3 regions of the Mycobacterium shigaense genome follow, and region 1 is predicted to be linked to each of the others. Evidence: riboswitches for the same ligand, from Rfam matches in the RefSeq annotation. Region 1 holds a riboswitch; each other region holds the start of a gene.

What was found. Region 1 has a riboswitch for magnesium ahead of MSG_RS19030 (PPE family protein). Riboswitches for the same ligand answer to the same signal wherever they lie in the genome.
Positions count from the first base shown of each region.
Region 2: linked by a shared signal. The riboswitch ahead of MSG_RS10930 (Rv1535 family protein) and the one ahead of MSG_RS19030 (PPE family protein) in region 1 are both predicted to bind magnesium.
Region 3: linked by a shared signal. The riboswitch ahead of MSG_RS01170 (hypothetical protein) and the one ahead of MSG_RS19030 (PPE family protein) in region 1 are both predicted to bind magnesium.

Region 1 is NZ_AP018164.1:4,093,235-4,095,495, reverse strand. Features, by position in the region: gene MSG_RS19035 (YeiH family protein) at 1-178, opposite strand, end outside; gene MSG_RS19030 (PPE family protein) at 372-1,490, opposite strand; M-box (ykoK) riboswitch at 1,837-2,010, opposite strand; gene cysC (adenylyl-sulfate kinase) at 2,075-2,261, opposite strand, start outside.
Region 2 is NZ_AP018164.1:2,338,894-2,341,154, reverse strand. Features, by position in the region: gene ileS (isoleucine--tRNA ligase) at 1-158, opposite strand, end outside; gene MSG_RS10930 (Rv1535 family protein) at 480-719, opposite strand; M-box (ykoK) riboswitch at 1,004-1,173, opposite strand; gene MSG_RS10925 (nitronate monooxygenase) at 1,301-2,261, opposite strand, start outside.
Region 3 is NZ_AP018164.1:245,197-247,457, forward strand. Features, by position in the region: gene MSG_RS01160 (acyltransferase family protein) at 1-78, shown strand, start outside; gene MSG_RS01165 (O-methyltransferase) at 82-741, opposite strand; M-box (ykoK) riboswitch at 876-1,049, shown strand; gene MSG_RS01170 (hypothetical protein) at 1,278-1,493, shown strand; gene MSG_RS01175 (NRAMP family divalent metal transporter) at 1,600-2,261, shown strand, end outside.

The DNA.
Region 1 (2,261 bases):
CACGCCAGTGTTCGTGCTTGGCCAGTGTGTTCCACCAGATCTGGGCGTACTTACCCAGCAGCCCCACCCCGATCAGCAGCAAGATGCCCGGCACGTAGTCCAGCGGTCGGTTGCTGGTGAAGCTCGGCTCGGCCACCGTCTCGTCGGGTTCGAGGGATCCGACATCGGTGGTGCTCATGGATTCACCACGGAATCTTCGGGAGCACGCCGGCCACCGCCAGCGCGGTGATCACCCCGGCGACCAGGGTCGCCCACCAGTCCACCGAGATTGATGCGACTCGGCCACGCCATTCGCTCACGCACGCATAGTGGCGCGCGCTGCATCGCGGACCAAGTGATTAGATCGCGGTGAATCTAGGTGGCGCTGCGCCTTATCCGGTGGACGGCCACCGCGGCACCATCGGCGGGCGGGCAAGAAACCGGTTGTCCGGAAGGACGGCACGTAGTGTCGCGTGCTCGGCCAGGGTGGCCGGCGCAATCCCGGGCATGCCGGATGCGGCTTGCGCCTGCGCGCCGATGGGGCTGGTTGCCAACGCCGGGCTGAGCGGAGCTGCCGGCGGGGCTGTCGCAGCCCAGTCGGACGGCGCCGACAAGTGTCCGATCGATGTCGCCTGTCCCAATCCTGCTGTCACCGAGGTTGCGGGACCGGAGATTTCTTGCGCGCCAGCGCCGTACGACGACGCTAGCGTTGCGAAGCTGTCCAGCGCCCCGTCGCCTACGATGCTGCTGGCGCCGTTGGTCCCGAGCGTGGATGCCGTGACGATCTGGGACGGATTGAGGGCTCCGGTCGACGTCAGCGTGTTCCAGAAGTTGGCGTTGGGATCCAGGATCGACGACGAGTTTGAGGAGGTGGCAGCGGCGGGAGACGAAAGATTCTGCAGGGTCGAGGTAATCGACGGTGCGGCTTGCGACAATGTCGCCTGCGTTTCGGTCGTCGCCGACGAGCTGGCGGCCTGAGTAACCGCGGCGACCTGTTCGTTCTGACCGCCGGAGTTGGTCGTTTGTGGTGCCGTGCTGAACGACGGCACCTTGGTGGCCGCGGCCGACTGCCCGGCGTAGCCGTACATGGCGGCAGCGTCCTGCGCCCACATTTCTCCGTAGTGGGCTTCGGTGGCCGCGATTGCTGACGCGTTCTGCCCGAATGTGTTCGACGCGACCAGCGACGCCAGCGCGGTGCGGTTGATCGCGATCGCCGCGGGGGGCACCGTCATTGCGAACGCTGTCTCGAAGGCCGAGGCGGCGGCCGTTGCCTGTTCCGCGGTCTGCTCTGCCTGCATCGCAGTCATATTCATCCACACCACATATGGCGCGGCTGCATCCGCCATGGCAAGCGACGCGGCACCACGCCAGCTTTGGCTGGTCAGGACGGAGACTGCTGACCCGTAAGGGGCCGCGTGGGAGCGCAATTCGGCTGCCAATTCGGTCCAGGCGGCTGCGGCGCGCAGCATCGATGCCGATCCCGGGCCGGCATGCATCTTGCCGGAGTTGATTTCCGAGGGGGGCCATAGTCGAGCAACATGGTCATTGCGACCGCTCCATTCTCACTGTCGTTTTGGGCCGTGTCGTGGCAGTTGTCATCGGGCTTCTCCTTGCGTCAAGCGGAATGAACCCGCGTCGGGGCGCGCGAATCCGCGCGCGTCAACGACGCGTGCTCGATAACGAAGCGGCAGTGGGCGATTCAGATGGTGGAAACGGCGAGGTGCCGAAGCGTTGCTACGGCCGATCTGGGAGGGCGACTAGCACCTGGACTGGACGTCGCTTTCACCTCCTCATGGCCATGGCGCGCGGCGCTAGTGTTGCACAAAGGAGTGATACTGCCCGACAAGCCAATTGGGCGTGGCACCCCTCTCGTCAGAGCTTTGGCACTGCACGGCGTATCCGGGCTTTTGCTCGGAAGCCACTTGGGCTCAACCCTTGTGCCGGGAAGAGCTGTCCTGACCCGTGGCGTCTTTCGACGTTCAAGGTCAGTGGCCTGTATCCATGCAGACGCCTCACCTAGCGAGGTGCATACGCGGCAATGCTGGCACCGATGCCGCGGATTCGTCAACCGCACACCGGATTCGAAACCTGTTGGTTACGTTGGTCGCGGGCTGCGCTCGTTGAGCAGATCGATGACCCGCGCGACCAGCTCGTCGATGTCGGCGTCGGTGGTGTCGATGACCAGGTCGGCGGCCTCCGGCGGCTCGTACGGCGCATCCACGCCGGTGAGGCCCTTGAGCTCGCCCCTGCGCGCCCGCGCGTACAGACCCTTGGGGTCGCGC
Region 2 (2,261 bases), 1.8 Mb from region 1:
GCGATGCTGGCCCGGAAGGTGTCGTCGCCGGCCCAGTAATCGAGGACATCGAGTTCCAGGGCCGGGAAATCGGGTGACCCACCCGCGAGCTTGGGATAAGCCCTGGCGTCGGCTTCGCCAGTGATCGAGTCGGTCACGGTGCGCGTCGTCTCCTGCATGCCTACGGTCAGGCCGGGGACGACGACGCGCTACCTGCGCGAGCACCGCGGTACCACCCCGCTTGCCGCGCTCCCGCGCGGCCGCTCGATGTGGCTGTGACGGGCCTACCCGTTCGGGTCTACTTGGCCACCCCGATGGCGGAGCGGGCTGTTCTTCCGAAGGCTCCCCGGTGATGGCCGGATCGGTGCCGTTAGGGAGATTCTACGTAAGCGCCGCAAATCAATCGCGAGGGGCTCCAAGGGGTTACCCGATCGCAAACCGGGCCTGCGGTCGGATAACCCCTCGGAGCCATCGGCTGGGATCCATCCATGGTCGGTCGACTAGGCCCGAACGTCGATGAAACCGACGCGCCACAGGGCCGCGTACACGTGCCGGACCGGGATGCTCAACAGCCGGGCCGCGCCGTCCACCAGCGGGTCACCGGCGCCGAAGTGCAGGGCCTGGACAGCAGGGGCCACCTTCTTGGGCGCCGGGGCCGCAACCGGGGACGTGTCGCGCACCAGCCGCAGGTTGCGGGCGGGGGCTACGGCCACTACTTCGTCGAAGAGTACTGCGGTCATGATCGTCTCCTAACGGAACTGCAAACGGGTTCTGACTGGACTGACGTGTCCCGTCCCGTAACGGTTCCGACTCGAGAACGCCTGAGCGGCAAGTCGATTCGCGTGGAGTCAGTTAGCGCAAGGCGTCGTGCCGGAGGTCGGATTGGGACGGAAGATCGCCCGGATATCCATCCGGACTGCCACTGGAACTCATTCGTCCCTCACCTCCTCGACGGCTCGACGCGTGCGGTTGCCCGCATCTTCTGTGCGCACCGAAAGGAGTCCTGACCCGACGACGTCGGAGATCAGCACCCCTCTCGTCAGAGTTTTGGCACCACACGACGTGTCCGATTGCTCGGAAGCCACCTGGGCTCAACCCTTAAGCCGGGAGGAGCTGTCCTGACCCGGGGCGTCTTTCGACGTTCGGGGTCAGTGGCCTGTATTCGTGTGGACGCCTCGCCTAACGAGGTGCTTGGCCAAGCATGCACGACGAGCGCAACGAGGTCAATGTGACACGCGCTGTATCGGAAGAATTTTATGGATTCGCTACGTCGCGCACAGCCAACGGCCAGCTTTAGCGCCGCTGAGCTGTGCAAATGCCGCTAACCGACCAGTCCCTGCAGCCGCCCGACCGTGTCGATGAACTCCTCGACCATCTCCAGCACCACCGACCGCGTGGGCCGGACCCGGTCGAGCGAGCCGACCACCTGGCCGACGAAATAGGTCGCCAACTCGCGGGCCTGCGACCCCGGATGGGTGGCCGCCTGGTTGATGCGCACCTGCGGCTCGGTGACCAGCGCCGTCTGCAGCGGCATGCCGAGCGGGCGGGGGTTTTCCGGCCGTTCCCACTCCTCGGTCCAGGCCGTGCGCAACATTCGCGCCGGCTTGCCGGTCATCGAGCGCGACCGCACCGTGTCCGAGGACGTGGCGGCCAGGAACTTCTCCTTGACCACGGGGACCGTCTCGGCTTCTTCGGTGGTCAGCCAGACCGACCCGCACCACACGCCCTCGGCGCCCAGGGCCAGGGCGGCCGCGATCTGACGGCCGCGGGCGATACCGCCCGCCGCCACCACCGGCACGGGCGCGACCGCGTCGACGACCTCGGGCACCAGCACCATGGTCGCCACCTCGCCGGTGTGACCGCCCGCCTCGGTGCCCTGCGCGACGATCAAGTCGACGCCGGCCGCGGCGTGCCGGCGCGCATGCTCGGTGGTACCGGCCAGCGCCGCGACCACGACGTCCTTGTCGTGCGCGCGCTGAACAAGATCCGCGGGCGGCGGCCCAAGCGCACTGGCGATCAGCCGAATGTCATGTGCGAAGGCCACTTCCAGCAGGGGCTCATACCCCTTGGGCGAAATGTTGAGGCCGCCCCGTGACCGCGGCGGATCGACCGCCGGCGCCACGCCGTACCGCGCGAGGAGGTCGTCGACGAACGCCCGGTGTTCGGCAGGCAGCAGGTCCGCGGCCTGCTTCGCGTCGATGCCGCCCTGCTCGGCGCCGACGTATTTGGGGGGCAACAGCAGGTCGACGCCGTAGGGCTTGCCGCCGGTGTGTTCCTCGATC
Region 3 (2,261 bases), 1.4 Mb from region 1:
GTGCGCAGCGACGGCGTCCATCTGACCCCCGAGGGGGTGCGATGGCTGACGCCGTGGCTCGAGGAGTCGCTGCGTTAGGCGTCAATCCCCGGTGCGGCAGCTGATTTCCATGCTGTCGGCGTCGCGGACGAGGAAATTGAAGCTCACGTAGCCGCTATCCTGGTTGCGCACTCGATCCAGATACGGCGCCATGTCAGCCGAGCTGGCGTTGTCCGCGATGACCAACGCGCCGGTGGACAGGCGGGGCTCCAACAGCTCGATCACGGGCAGGTACAAATCCTTCCAACCGTCCAGCAGCACGAAATCAATTGCGCCGTCAACGCTTTCCAGCGTGGTCAGCGCGTCGCCTTCCAGGATGGTGATCACGTCGTCCAGGCCCGTCTCGGCGAACGTCTTCTTCGCCGCCGCGATCTTGGTCTCACTGAGCTCGGTGGTGACCACCCGCCCGGAGCCGTTGTCGCGCACCCCGGCCGCCAGATGCAGGGCGGAGATACCGAAGGACATGCCGAATTCGACGATGGTGGCGGGGCGGGTGGCCCGCACCAGCGAGTACAGCAGCCGGCCGGCGTCCGGCGTCACCGGGATGTAGAAGTCGCTCATCGCCTCGGCGCGCTCCCGCGTGGTCATCGGGCGATTGAAATCACGGCCCCGCTCGTGCAACTGCGACATCTGCTCTTTCGATGCGGTGTACATCCGGTCCAGCACGGTCGCGACGCGGGGGTCTTGCAAGGTAGTCGACATATTTTCGAGGATAGGCCCCGCAAACTAAGGCACGCTCAGTGGCCGAACTGGTGAGGGTGAGCCCGATCACGCCGACGTAACGGGAGCGGTAAGCCGTTTGACGTGCGGCGGGTCGCGGTGCGAACATGGTTGGGCAAGCACCTCGGTAGGTGAGGCGTCTGCATGGATACAGGCCACTGACCCCGAACGTCGAGAGACGCCCCGGGTCAGGACAGCTCTTCCCGGACCGAAGGGTCGAGCCCAAGTGGCTTCTGGAATTACTCCAGATACGCCGTGCAGTGCCAAAGCTCCGACGAGAGGGGTGCGAGCGGTGGCATTTCCGCTGCTCCTCCGCGCCTCTTCTCAGACAGGTGAGGTAGCGACACCCGCGTGTGTCCCGGCCGCGAGGAGGTGAGGACGAGATGAGTCCCGGCGATAGTCCCTATCCGAAATCTGTCTTATCCCGATCCGGTCGCGGCATTCCTTCTGGCACCTGAACTTTCGCGGGTACGCCGCGGGGTGACGCGAGCCGATCGGATCTCCGAGAGGGAAAGATCATGGCTTTTGTTGTCACACATCACGTTTCCGGCATGAACGGGTTGCGCGGAAGGTCGATGCTGCGTGCGGGCCGACTGCTGTTGGGGAAGTTGTGCGCACGGACCGCGCTGACTCCGCAAGAGCGGGCCAACCTGTATGTATCGCGGATGCCGATTGCGGTGGTCACCGCATCGCTTGGTGGACATTCGCCCGATGCCGTCGATCACCGTCGGTAGTTCGTTTGCACTCAGCGGCGCGCGGCGACGCGACGCGCGCCGCTGAGTGCCCGCCGGAACAACACCGTCCGCAGCCACCCGTCAACTCGAGTTAGTGAGAACCCAAATGACTTCATTGCTACCTGGAAGCACTCCCCACGAGGCGGTGGGGCAGGCCGTCTTGGACCCGGCGCACACCGGCGATATCGTCGGCGCGTTCGGCCGCATCCGCCGCGACGGCGACGGCGCCTTCACCGGCCGCCTTCGGCGACTACGGACGCTGCTGGTCATCACCGGCCCGGGGTTGATCGTGATGGTCGGCGACAACGACGCGGGCGGTGTCGCGACCTACACACAAGCCGGGCAGAACTACGGCATGGCGTTGCTGTGGACGTTGGCGCTGCTGATCCCGGTCCTTTACGTGAACCAGGAGATGGTGTTGCGCTTGGGTGCGGTCAGCCGGGTCGGCCACGCGCGCCTCATCTTCGAGCGCTTCGGCAAGTTCTGGGGCGCCTTCAGCCTCGCTGACCTGTTGATCGTCAACGCGTTGACGATTGTCACCGAATTCATCGGTGTCGCAATGTCACTCGGATTCCTGGGTTGCCCCAAAGTTGTTGCGGTCCCGGCCGCCGCCGTGCTGCTGTTCGCTGTTGTCGCGGGCGGATCGTTTCGGCGCTGGGAAGCTTTGATGTTCCTGCTGATCGCGGTGAACGTGCTGTTCATCCCGATGGTCCTGCTGGTCCACCCCTCCCTGACGGGAACCGCCGCCGGTCTGGTACCGCAGTTCCC